One region of the Pseudarthrobacter sp. lyk4-40-TYG-27 genome, then DNA from elsewhere that is predicted to be linked to it. Evidence: riboswitches for the same ligand, from Rfam matches in the RefSeq annotation. Region 1 holds a riboswitch; each other region holds the start of a gene.

Region 1 (4,206 bases):
AGCGGGATCAGGAACCAGCCCAGCGCCCACTCAACCGGTTTCCAGTAGGCGCTGAGGAACGCATACGCCGCCACCACCAGCAAGACGACGTTGAGCAGGCGGCCCGGAGCCAGGTAGGTCCGGCCAAAGAGGGCGTCATACATGGCCCGGTAGGTGGCGTCCGGCATCAGCGCCAGCCGGACGTCGTAGTTGTTGGCCAAGTAGGGGTTGCCCCAGGATAGGAAGGCCAGGGCGACTGCAGCCACAGTACAGGCGGCCACCACCCAGGCATGGGCCGACAACCACGCGATAATGCTGCGCCGGTGGTATCCCACCACGAGCCCCAGCACGAACAGCACCTGCCACACCAGCAGCGGAAAAGAGTCCTCGAACTGCGACGGCAAAATCCGGAACCTGGTTCCGGCCCCCACGGCGTACACCGCCAGCGATACCACCAGGACCCATACGGCCTTTCCGCGGTTCAACAGGGCCAGGATCAAGGGGCTGGCCAGGAGCAGCACCACGTACAGGCCCATCACGTTGAACTGCCAGGGCCCGAACTGCAACAGCAGGATGGCCGGCAGGACCTGGGGCGGCACCGGGAACTGGAACAGCGACGACATCCCGGCGTAGAGGTCGTACGTCCGGCCGGCACCGTTATGCCCGGCCCCGCCGGTCCCCTGGTCCACGAACGTGGTCAAGGCGTCGGTGTGGAAGAACGGAAGCTGCGCGATGAGGAAGACGCCGATCAGCACCGACAGCGCGGTCACATAGAGCTTCCCCGCCCGGCGGGAGGTGAGGTCCACAACCTTGCCGAAGTCTTCCCTGGCCTTCGGCCCGTAGACCATGCCCACCACCAGGCCGGAGAACAGCACGAAGAGTTCGGCACCCGATACGAAGCCCACGGCCTCCTGGGTGAGCAGCTGGAACAGCGAGACCAGGCCCAGGTGGTTGACCACCACGAAGACAATGGCCATCCCGCGCAGCAGATCCACGCGCGAGTCCCTGTTTCCCGGCTCCTGGTAGCTCCATGCGGTGGCGGCGTTGACCCGGCGGGGAATCTGCCACAGCGCCGCCAGGAGGATGGCCATCGCCACGGCCACGGTCCAGACCGCAGCCCCGGACAGGGTGTTGGCCCGGACATACGATCCGTCCGCGGCCACATCGGTGACCGGCCCGGTGACCACAGCAGAGGACTTCAGCCGGTCCAGCGCAGCTTTGGCGATGGCGGGATTTCCGGTGAGCAGCCAGTCGATGCTGGCCACGCCGGTATCCCGGGTGCTGGTGCGCTCGTCCCACACCACCGCCGCCGTCCTGGCGAAAGCCGGCGAGGTGGCGGTACCCACCACCTGGTCCCACCAGGCCGTCTTGATATCCGCCTCCGGCGGTCCGCCCGCGGCAGGGCTGTAGAACGCCGACGTCTGGAGCAGTAGCGGCTTCCTGCGGACCTCCGCGTAGGCATTGTAGAAGTTCTCGCTGCCCGCGCCGGTCAGCATCTCCTGGAGTTCACCGGCACGCGGCACGGTGTTAACGGCAGCGGCGCCGGCAGTGTCGTCATGGTAGGCAGTCAGGCCCACCCAGTCCACGGCGTCGTCCCCCGGATAGTAGGGGGCGTAGGCGGCGTCGGAGCCGTTCCAGGCGCCGTCGCCGTTGGTGTCCAGGAGGGCGAAGCCGTCACTTCCAGGCTGCGGGGCATTCCTGCTCCGGTCAAAGGGGTAGTCCTTGCCCAGGTACGGCGCCCAGACCATGGCGGCCCGGCCGCCGTCGTCCTTTTTGACCGCTGCCGCGACCGCCTTGAAGGCCTCCCGGTAGGCGGCCGGCTGCTGCCCCCAGGCCACCCAGCTCGAGTTCATGTCCGGCGCAAACCGGATCAACAGCCGGCCCTTGAACCCGGAGGCCAGGTCGCGGACCTTGCCGGCGAAGGCTTCCGCTTCGGAGGCGCCGATCTGGTCCAGCGGCACCGTGGGCTTCACGGTGAGCATGGCGTGGGCGCCCTTGGCCGAGGCCTGCTGCAGGAACCCCTCGATGTTGTTCTGGTCCGAGTCGCGGAACGGCAGGCCGATGTCGTGGCCAAACACGGCCGGGCTCGCACCCAGCCGGTCGGAGAATCCAGCGGCGGTATCCTCGCCCCATTCAAGGACGGCACCCAGCCACGGCTTGCCTTGGTCCGGTTCCGCGGAGGCCGCCTGCGCAGCACCGGCGGGCGCCAGCAGCGCCAGGAGCACGACGACGGCGGCGGCCAGGAACGCCCCGGGGGAACGGTGACGGGCACGACGACGGCCGGCCTGGTGGTGCGATGTTGCTGCTCGCATGCTGGCAAGACCCCCCGGTACTCCCACTGTGACGGCAGGGCGGCGCCCCCGGTAGAAACTTTATCGGCCCGGCCGCCCTGCCGCGTTCCCGTGACGCGGTGGTCGCGGGCTCTCAATTACGGAACATGACGACGGCGGCCGTGCGGCTTGGCGGCGCAGGTGTTACGTTTTTGGGGAGTAATGAGTACCGGTGTTAAGCCCTGACTGGCCGGTCGGCAACCCTCCTCTCGCGGCGGGGTGCCTCAGGTGAATACTTGGCATATCGACCGATTCGAGCTGCAAGCGTGAAAGAAGGAGATCCGTCGTGTCTGACGCACCCGCCCCTGACGAAAAATTGTCCTACCGCCTGATTACGGGCCCGGACGACCGCTCCTTCTGTGAGCGGATCTCGGCTGCGCTTGCGGACGGTTACGTCCTGCACGGCAGCCCGGCGGCCACTTTCAACGGCAGCAGCGTCATCGTGGCCCAGGCCGTTGTCCTCCCGGCCGCCATCGCGTCGGCTGACGCCGCGGTGGCCACGGCTGTTGACGACCTGGAAGGCGAGTTCGACGGCGAGGGCCACGCATGAGCTACGCGGGAGACCTGACGCCGCAGGAAGCGTGGGCCAAGCTGGAGCAGGGCGCCATCCTGGTGGACGTCCGCACCGAGGGCGAATGGGCCCACATTGGCATTCCGGATACCAAGGCAACGGACAACGATCCGCTCTTCATCCAGTGGACCTTCCCCGGCGGCATCCCCAACCCCGATTTCGTGAAGGACCTCAAGGAGCAGGCGCCTGAGGACCCGGGCGCTGAGCTCGTGTTCCTTTGCCGTTCGGGCCAGCGATCCATCGCCGCGGCCGTGGCGGCCACCCAGGCCGGCTTCACTTCCTACAACGTCCTGGAGGGCTTCGAGGGGGAACCTGACCGCTACGGCGAACGGACCGTCAACGGCTGGAAGAACCGCGGCCTGCCCACCAACCTCGGAAAGAACTAAGTGACTTTCAATCAAGATGCCCCCGGCTGGAGCCCCGACACCCAGGCTGTCCGCGGCGGGCTGGACCGCACCAACTTCCAGGAAACCTCAGAGGCCGTCTTCCTGAATTCCGGGTTCGTTTACGAATCCGCGGCCGCGGCCGAACGCGCCTTCACCGGCGAGGACGAGCGCTTTGTGTACTCGCGCTACGGCAACCCGTCCGTGGCCACCTTCCAGGAACGGCTCAGGCTGCTGGAAGGCACCGAGGCCTGCTTCGCGACGGCGTCGGGCATGTCCGCGGTGTTCACGGCCCTGGGCGCGCTGCTTGCAGCCGGTGACCGCGTGGTGGCCGCCCGCTCACTGTTCGGGTCATGCTTCGTGATCCTGAACGAGATCCTGCCGCGGTGGGGAGTGGAAACGGTCTTCGTCGATGGCCCGGACCTGGACCAGTGGCGCGAGGCCCTGTCCAAGCCCACCACCGCCGTCTTCTTCGAATCCCCGTCCAACCCGATGCAGGAAATCGTGGACATCGCCGCGGTGAGCGAACTGGCCCATGCCGCCGGCGCCACGGTAGTTGCGGACAATGTCTTCGCCACTCCCCTGCTGCAGCGCTGCGGGGACCTGGGCGCGGACGTCATCGTGTACTCCGGCACCAAGCACATCGACGGGCAGGGCCGGGTCCTGGGCGGTGCCATCCTGGGCACCAAGGAGTTCATCGACGGCCCGGTGAAGCAGCTGATGCGCCACACAGGTCCGGCGCTTTCGGCGTTCAACGCCTGGGTCCTGACCAAGGGCCTGGAAACCATGAGCCTGCGCGTCCGGCACTCCTCGGCCACCGCCCTGCGGCTCGCTGAATGGCTCGAGGAGCAGCCTGCCGTGAGCTGGGTGAAGTACCCGCTGCTGACATCGCACCCGCAGTATGAGCTGGCGGCGAAGCAGATGAGCGCCGGCGGCACGGTCC
Region 2 (4,206 bases), on a different contig from region 1:
CCCACCACCGGCTTGTGGCCCGGGCGGTACACATCGCCGGCGTGCATGATCCTGGAGAGCCTGTGCACCCACGGCACCGAGGTATCCAGTTGGTTCCAGATGAGTCCGAGCGTTCCGTGCGGGCGCAGGACGCGGGCAAGTTCGGTGCTTGCAGGCAGCGCGTCGCACCAGTGCCAGGCCTGCGCCACGGTGACGACGTCGAAGGAGGCTTCGGCCAGCCCCGTCGCCTCCGCGGTCCCCGCCATGGCCGTGGCAGCAGGGCAGTGTGCCGAGAGTTGGGCGAGCATGTCCGTGGAAGGGTCGATGGCGGTTACCTCCAGGCCAAGCTCCAGCAGCAGGGCCGTAAACTTCCCGGTACCGGCCCCGACATCGAGTGCGTCACGGGCCTGCGCCGGGACCAGCCACCGGGCTGACTCCGCGGGGTAGCCCGGCCTGACGCGCTGGTAGTGCCGTCCGCCGTCGCGGAAACTGCCGCCAAGTTCCCGCCGGCGCCCGTGATCAAGCTTGGGGCCACCCCGAACCACGCGTGGACTCCTTCAATTCCGACTGTTGATGCCCCTCGAATTTACCGCACCCCCTTTGGACATGTGGTGGGGGAGCAGGAGCGGGAGGAGCCCTAGTCGTCGATACAGGGGGCCGCGCCGGCCGTGCCCGGGGTGTTGGGTGCCCAGTGCGGGTAGGTGCGGGAGTCGTTGGCGGGCACCCAACGGCCTGCGTCAACCACGTAGTCCCAGCCCAGTCCGTTGCTGCGCAGTGCGCGGATGCCGGCAAGAAGGCGTTCGGCATCCTCCAGCCGGGATCCGACGCCGAAGCTCGCCCGGAGTGATCCGTTGGGCAGGCCCAGGCGTTTCAGCAGCGGGTGGGCGCAGAAGCGTCCGTCCCGCAGGCCCACGCCGTGCTCCGCCGAGAGGTAGGCGGCCACCAGCCCGGCGTCGTAGCCTGCAACCGAGAAATTGACCACGCCGATGGTGTCCGTTTCCGGATTGGTGTCCTTGAAGATCTGGTGGACGGTGACGCCGTCGATGCCCTGGAGGCCCTCCACCAGGAAGGAGCGGATGGCGGACTCGTGGGCGTGCCAGCGTTCCTGGTCCAGTTCCGCGATCACCTGGGTGGCGCGGGCCAGCGTGGCGGCTCCCAGGACGTTGGGCGATCCCCCCTCATGGCGGGCCGGGCCGGTGGCCCAGCTGACGCCGTCGAGCCTTGCTTCCTTGACGGCACCGCCCCCGGCCAGGTGCGGGACACCGGCGTCCAGCCAGTCAGCACGTCCCACCAGGACGCCTGCGCCGAACGGCGCGTAGAGCTTGTGCCCGGAGAACGCAAGGTAGTCGACGTCGTCCGTGCTGATGTCCACCCGGCGATGCGGCGCAAGCTGGGCGGCGTCCACCACGATCCGTGCGCCGTACTGGTGCGCCAGCGCGGCCAAGGCCCGGATGGGGAGGATCTCGCCGGTGACGTTGGAAGCGCCGGTGACGGCCAGCAGGCTGACCCCGCCCTGCTCAAGTTCGGTGCGGACTGCCTCCAAAGTGCCGCTGATGGTGTCCGCGGCGACAATGCTGCGGTGCGGGACGCCCTGCCAGGGCAGGAGGTTGGCGTGGTGTTCGATGTCCAGGTAAAGGACATCTCCGGCGGGGCGGCCGTCCGCCAGCGGCAGGCAGCCGGCCAGCAGGTTCAGGGAGTCGGTGGTGTTGCGGGTGAAGACGACCGAATCGCCGGGGCGCCCTCCCACGAAGTCGCGGACAATGTTGCGTGCGTTTTCGTACACTGAGGTGCTGATCTGGGATGCGTAGCCGGCGCCCCGGTGGACACTCGCGTAGTACGGGAGGATCTCGTTCAGGTACGCGGACACCACTGACAGCGCCGGTGCGGAGGCGCCGTAGTCGAGGTTTGCGTAGCGGACGTGGCCGCCGGAGATCAGCGGCGCCTGGATCTCGGCGCCGGTGACCGCGGCGAGGGGCCGGCCGGCGACGGCCTGTCGCGGATCCGCCGCGGCGGCGTTGGCGGTGGCGGAAAGGGGGGAGACGGTGGCAGTTGTCACAGAGACCTCACTTGGATACAGGACTCCGGCACAGTGGAATCCGCGCTTGCCGTATCCGCTCCGGACCGGCCTGGTCGTCACCCGGGGCACCCCACCGCGAATGGAGGGTTGCCGGCCAGCAAACCGGGGTTTTGCGCTGGCACTCGTGACCTGGATAAAAGCGTAGAACATGGAATGGGCAGGACTAAAGCCGCGGCAATTGTTAAGGCTTTTGTTACGCCCTGCCGAAGAAACGGCCGCGGACGCCCCCTCAAGGAGGCGTCCGGCGTCGTATTGTTCGATTATTGTGCCGCTAGGGCGACTGCTGGAGCAGGTCGTCGAGGTCCGGGTTCAGCCGGTGCAGCACCTCTGAATGCAGGATCGAGTTCGTGGCCAGGGCATTGCCGCCGAACGGGCCATCCTCGCCTTCGAGGGACGTGAAGCGGCCGCCGGCCTCCACCACGATCGGTACCAGGGCGGCCATGTCGTACAGGTTCAGTTCGGGTTCGCAGGCGATATCCACCGAGCCTTCCGCCACCATGCAGTAGGACCAGAAGTCTCCGTACGCCCGGGTCCGCCACACGTCTTCCGTCAGGCCGAGGAAGTCGTCAAGGTTTCCGCGTTCCTTCCAGCCGCCCAGGCTGGAATAGGAGAGGGAGGCGTCGGCCAGGTTTGAGACGTTGGAAACCCGAAGCCGGGTGGCGGCGGCCAGGGACCTGCCCATGTACGCGCCCATGCCTTTGGCAGCCCACCAGCGCTTGCCCAGTGCCGGAGCGCTGACGACGCCCACCACCGGCTCGCCCTCGTCCACCAGGGCGATCAGCGTGGCCCAGACCGGGACGCCGCGGACGAAGTTCTTGGTCCCGTCGATGGGATCGATGATCCAGCGCCGCGAGCCGTGGCCGGTGCTGCCGAATTCCTCACCCAGAACGGCATCGCGGGGCCGGGAGCGGGAGAGTTGGCCTCGGATGGCCTCCTCGGCCGCCTTGTCGGCGTCGGTGACCGGCGTCAGGTCCGGCTTGGTCTCGACGTGGAGGTCCAGGGCCTTGAACCGGCTCATCGTCTGGTCGTCCACGGAGTCGGCCAGGACGTGGGCCAGGCGCAGGTCATCGTTGTAACTCGAAGCGGGTTGGATCATGGTTCCAAACTACCGTCTGCGGGCGTTTCTGCCGGGAGAACGCGTCAGTTGACGCTGCCAAGCTCCTTCGTTTCCTGTGCTTCCATCCTTGGATCGGCGCCGAGCAGCCGCCGCAGGGACGCCAGGCGGGCGGCGCCGGTAGGGCCGGCGTGTCCGCCGTCCACCCACTCGTCCAGCCCGCAGTTGACCGCCGTTGCCGTGTGCTTGCAGCCCCGCTCGCAGTTTTCGATGCCCGGGGAGAGATCCGGGAACGAGCGCAGGATCCTGTCCGGGTCCACGTGCGCCAGGCCAAAGGACCGGATCCCCGGGGTGTCGATGATCCAGCTGCCGGGCGGCGCGTCCGCGAGCCGAAGTGCCAGTGCCGACGACGACGTGTGCCGGCCGCGCCCGGTGACGGCGTTGACGCCGCCGGTGGCGCGCTCGGCGCCCGTGAGTGCGTTCACCATAGTGGATTTGCCCACCCCGGAATGCCCCAGCATCACGGTGACGGTGCCGTCGAGGTGTGCGCGGAGGGCGGCCACCGCAGCGCTGTCCAGCCGGGCGGAGAGGCCGTCGTCGGACCGCGCGTCGATCCCGGAGGCCTGTGCGTCGGCGGTCTTGCTGATGATGACGGGGAAGTCCAGGTGCGTGTAATTGGAGAGGAGCTCGGCGGGATCCTTGACGTCGGCCTTGGTCACCAGCAGGATCGGCGCGATCCCGGCGTCGTAGGCCGCCACCAGGGCGCGGTCAATGAAGCCTGTGCGGGGCTCGGGGTTGGCGGCCGCCACGACGATGACCAGCTGGTCCGCGTTGGCCACCACGGCGCGCTCCACGGGGTCGGTATCGTCGGCACTGCGGCGAAGCAGGGTGCGGCGGTCCTGAATTCTCACCAGCCGGGCCAGCGTGTCCGGGGCTCCGGAGACATCCCCCACCAGGGAGACGAAGTCGCCGGCCACCACGGGATTGCGGCGAAGCTCGCGGGCCCGCGCAGCGATGACCACCCGCTCATTGTCCGAGTCCTCACCCACCACCGCGGTGTACCGCCCACGGTCCACCGTGATGATCCGGCCGGTTA
Region 3 (4,206 bases), on a different contig from region 1:
CGAGGCCCTGGACCTGGTGGAAAAGCACCCCACGTCCTCACTGTTGTGGGCGATCCTGGCTGAGGAAGCGTGGACCGAGGGCCGGACCATCGACTCCTACGCGTACGCCCGAGTGGGCTACCACCGCGGACTGGACGCGCTGCGCCGCAACGGTTGGCGCGGCGTCGGGCCCATCCCGTGGGAGCACGAGCCGAACCGCGGGTTCCTCCGTGCGCTTTACTCGCTGGGCAGGGCTTCGTCGGCTATTGGGGAAGCGGACGAGCCGGAGCGGATCGAGAAGTTCCTGAACGACTCCGATCCCGCGGCGAAGGCAGCCATCGAGGGCTAGATACGACTAATTACGACGACGGCAGGTCACCTTCCCAGCGAAGGTGACCTGCCGTCGTCGGTGGTTGAGCCGCGTCGAAACCCTAGGCCTGGTGGGCGATGCCGGTGCGTGCCATGGCATCGGCGTACGCCGTGTGCATGTCCGCGAGGAACTCCTCCTGGCGGGCCGGTGAACCGGCGAAGGCGCGGCCACTCAGGGAGCGGACCTTGTAGGTCTTGAGGCCGCGGCGCCACAGCAGCGGGACTTCGGTCTTCAGCAGCAGGTTGGCCAGGCGGTTTGCCTCCGTGCCGTGCGCCACGATCACGGAGGCGCGGGGGACCAGGGCGAGGAACTTCAGCAGCGGCTTCAAACCTGCCTGCACCTGGTCCGGGGTGAATTTTCCGTTGGCCTCCCCCGGGACGTGCCACGGGTGGACGTTCCAGGGCATCACGAATTCCGGGCGCAGGCCCAGCTTCCACTGGATGCCCAGCATGCGGGTCGCGGCGTCCTGGTCACCGGCAGTGATGAAACCGGACTGGTCCATCTCGCCAATATTGGAGTACAGGCTGATGATGCGGCATTCCTCAACATCGTGCATGGGGTCCACGTAGGGCACCACGGTTCCGGGCTTCGCTTCCTGCAGGGAATCGCACAGCTCGTTGACAGCGGCAACGCTGGGCTCGTAACGGCGGCTCATGAGCTGTTCGTGGAATGTTTCGGGGGCCAGTGCGGTCATGAAGGGCTGGTTCTCCTGCGGGGATTGATGTTGCGTCCACCGCCGAAAATGGGCGCACGGTGGCGCAGCTCATCAACGGTGGTTAGTTGGGGTGGGCCGATTCCGGGTCGGCCTTTGCCAGTTTACCAAGCCCGGAGAAACGAAACGCCGGTCCAGCGCACCTCATTCATGGCGCAGTGGACCGGCGGTCATTCCCGGAAGGGGCGGATAACTACCAGAGGCGCACGGTGGCGCGGCGGGCGCCCTCGCCAAGAGCCTCCAGCTTGGCGAATGCGATCTGCGGATGCACCCGGCCGCCCAGGCCGCAGTCGGTGGATGCGATGACGTTCTCGCGTCCCACCAGCTTGGCGAAGCGGACAATCCGGTCCGCCACCAGGTCCGGGTGCTCCACCACATTGGTGGCGTGGGAGACGACGCCGGGAATGATCACTTTGCCCTCAGGAAGGGTGGTGTCCTCCCAGACACGCCATTCGTGCTCGTGGCGGACATTGGCCGCCTCGAAGGAGTACGCGCCGGCGTTGACCTGCAGCACTGAGCCGATGATGTCGGCGAATGGGATGTCCGTAGTGTGCGGACCATGCCAGGAGCCCCAGCAAACGTGCAGCCGGACCTGTTCCTGCGGAAGGTCCCGCAAGGCCCAGTTGGTGGCCTCGACGCGCAGCTGGATGAACTTCAGGTAGTCCTCCAGGGACGGCTCCGGGTTGATCTGGTCCCAGCTCTCGGCCAGGGACGGATCGTCGAGCTGGACCGTCAGGCCGGCGTCGATGATGGCTTTGTATTCCTCGCGCATCGCATCGGCGCAGGCGTAGACGAGCTCCTCATCGTTCTTGTAGTACTCATTGGCGACGCGGGCGCAGGAACCGGGGGAGAGGGACGCCACGAATCCTTCGCTGAGGCCTGCCGCGGCGAGCCCGGTCTTCAGGTTCTTGATGTCCGAAGCCACCAGGTCATGGCCGGTATATGTCAGGGGCCCGGCGATCTTGGGTTGGGACACGCTCTTCCGGTGCGCCAAGATCCCGGAGGAGGGATCGCTGTACGCCTCATTGAACGCCTGCCGGTCCCGCCGGTCGGGGAAGGACGTCAGGACAACGTTTCCGGGGGACGACCGCCGGACTTCGGCTTCAGCCCACCGGTCCACGGTGGTCGGCTCCAGGCCGCCGAGCCGGGCGAAGGAGTAGTTCCACCAGGCCCCGTAGTCCACGGAGTTGGACATCGTATGCCCGTACTCGCCGTCGTTGGGGATATCGATGCCCAGGTCCTTCTGGCGCTGGACCACGCCCACAACGGAGTCTTCCAGGAGCTCCAGGAACGCCGGGGTGATCCCGTCGGATTCCTTTGCGGTGTTGGCTGCGATGAGTTCATCGGTGCGAGGCAGGGACCCGGCGTGGGTGGCGCGAATATGGTCGGTGTTGAGGGGCATGCTGGAATCTTCCTTCCATCGGTCCTGGCAGTAGCACCTTCGGCCGGCAGCTTTCCTGCCGGACCGTGGTTGCTGCGGCGTCATTGAGCCAGGTCTCTCAGCCGCTCCGGATGGTCCACTCTTACCTAAATCCATGAACCGCCCGTGGGCAAATGCGGTTCAGAATACGGCGGATCAGTGTTGGGCGGTGGCGCTCCCCGGCAATAGCCCAACCCGTTCCCAGGTTTTGTCCAGTCTATTGACAGCTTTCGTCAAGCTTGGTTGGCTGTCTGTCACGGGCCGTAATGGGGAACATGGCGGCTGAACGCACCCGATGCACTCGAAAGAGGTAACGCACTGTGACGAAATCTTTGAGGACCCTTGCCGTATCCGGCGCGCTGGCGCTGGCCGTCTTCGCCGGGTCCGCCCCGATGGCCCACGCAGTTGGCGAAGGCCCGAACTACGGCGGCAACGGCCAGATCACCACCAGCAAGCTGGCTACGTACAGTCAGATGGTCTCCTTCCTGAAGGACCAGGACGCCAAGCAACCGGCCATGGAGCTGGAAGTGATCGGCCAGACGGTCAAGGGCCGCGATATCCACCTGGTCAAATACATCTCTGACCCGGCCAAGCCCACCATCCTCTACCTGACCCAGCAGCATGGCAACGAACAGCTCACCACCGAGGGCGCCATGGAATTCGTCAAGCACCTGGGCACGGGCAAGTCGTCCGGCATCCTGGACGGCGTCAATATCCTGATCGTGCCCATGCTCAATGCCGACGGCGCCATGGGGGACGTGAATTTTTCCTTGGACGACTACCTCGCCAAAGGCGACCGCCACCTGACGCGTTACAACGCAGAGGGCGTGGACCTGAACCGGGACCACGTGGCCAAGGTCCAGCCGGAGACCCAGGCGCTGCACAGCAACGTGATGCGCAAGTACCGCGTCGATTACATGATCGACCTGCACCACCAGGGCACCCGCGCTGAACGCGACGGCAAGCTGGTGTCCGGGTCAATCCTGTACCCCACCACCCCGAACGCCGATCCCGCCGTTGTCGAGAAATCCAAGCGGCTTGGTGCCGTGGTTTTCAACAACGTGGACTCCACCGGCTGGGGCCACCTGGGCAAGTACCAGGGCGGCAGTGCGGAGACCATCAGCCGCAACGGCATCTCCGTGGAATACGGCATTGCCACCCTGCTTTTCGAGATGCGCGGCATGTCGGACCACTACTTGGACGGCTACGCGCTGGGGCAGCGGAGCAACGGCTACCTGATCAAGCAGACGGTCACCACCCTGACCTCCACCGCCGCGGCGATCGCGGACGGTTCCATTGCCGACGCCGACACCTCCTTCTGGGACACTCTCGCCGAACAGACGTCCCGGCCGGCCGGGGAAGCCGAGGACGAGTAAGGGACCAGGCCCGCCGCAGTCCCTTGCGGGGCCGCGGCGGGCCCATCGAGTGGACAAAGTGCCTGATCCGCTAAACTTGGGTGGTAAGAGCCCCGGAACTCTTGCATCGCTGAGCCGCCCCGCGGTCCGGCGATGGCCGGTCTGTTCGGGGCATTCTCATGAACGGCGCTGCGCAGGTCCGCTCCCCGCGGCCGGACCCGGGCAGCCCGAACGAATGGGGGAGGATCCCATGCCAGCAATTGTGATCGTAGGAGCCCAGTGGGGCGACGAAGGAAAAGGCAAGGCCACCGACCTTCTGGGCGGCCGTGTTGACTACGTCGTCAAGCCCAACGGCGGGAACAACGCCGGG

The links. A riboswitch is a leader RNA that binds a small molecule or an ion and turns the genes downstream of it on or off. The one in region 1 is predicted to bind S-adenosylmethionine.
Region 2: another riboswitch for S-adenosylmethionine. It lies ahead of QRM96_RS13220 (aminotransferase class V-fold PLP-dependent enzyme); the one in region 1 lies ahead of QRM96_RS16055 (DUF1737 domain-containing protein).
Region 3: another riboswitch for S-adenosylmethionine. It lies ahead of QRM96_RS17550 (cobalamin-independent methionine synthase II family protein); the one in region 1 lies ahead of QRM96_RS16055 (DUF1737 domain-containing protein).

What each region holds. Positions count from the first base shown of each region.
Region 1 covers NZ_JARVSH010000008.1:100,579-104,784, reverse strand. Annotated here, with positions in the region: gene opgC (OpgC domain-containing protein) at 1-2,291, opposite strand, end outside; SAM riboswitch class IV at 2,468-2,582, shown strand; gene QRM96_RS16055 (DUF1737 domain-containing protein) at 2,596-2,859, shown strand; gene QRM96_RS16050 (rhodanese-like domain-containing protein) at 2,856-3,266, shown strand; gene QRM96_RS16045 (O-succinylhomoserine sulfhydrylase) at 3,267-4,206, shown strand, end outside.
Region 2 covers NZ_JARVSH010000006.1:307,994-312,199, reverse strand. Annotated here, with positions in the region: gene QRM96_RS13225 (class I SAM-dependent methyltransferase) at 1-524, opposite strand, end outside; gene QRM96_RS13220 (aminotransferase class V-fold PLP-dependent enzyme) at 617-2,035, opposite strand; SAM riboswitch class IV at 2,073-2,186, opposite strand; gene hisN (histidinol-phosphatase) at 2,328-3,152, opposite strand; gene rsgA (ribosome small subunit-dependent GTPase A) at 3,197-4,206, opposite strand, start outside.
Region 3 covers NZ_JARVSH010000010.1:88,200-92,405, reverse strand. Annotated here, with positions in the region: gene QRM96_RS17560 (DUF3151 domain-containing protein) at 1-328, shown strand, start outside; gene QRM96_RS17555 (uracil-DNA glycosylase family protein) at 411-1,043, opposite strand; gene QRM96_RS17550 (cobalamin-independent methionine synthase II family protein) at 1,255-2,463, opposite strand; SAM riboswitch class I at 2,476-2,580, opposite strand; gene QRM96_RS17545 (M14 family zinc carboxypeptidase) at 2,802-3,857, shown strand; gene QRM96_RS17540 (adenylosuccinate synthase) at 4,087-4,206, shown strand, end outside.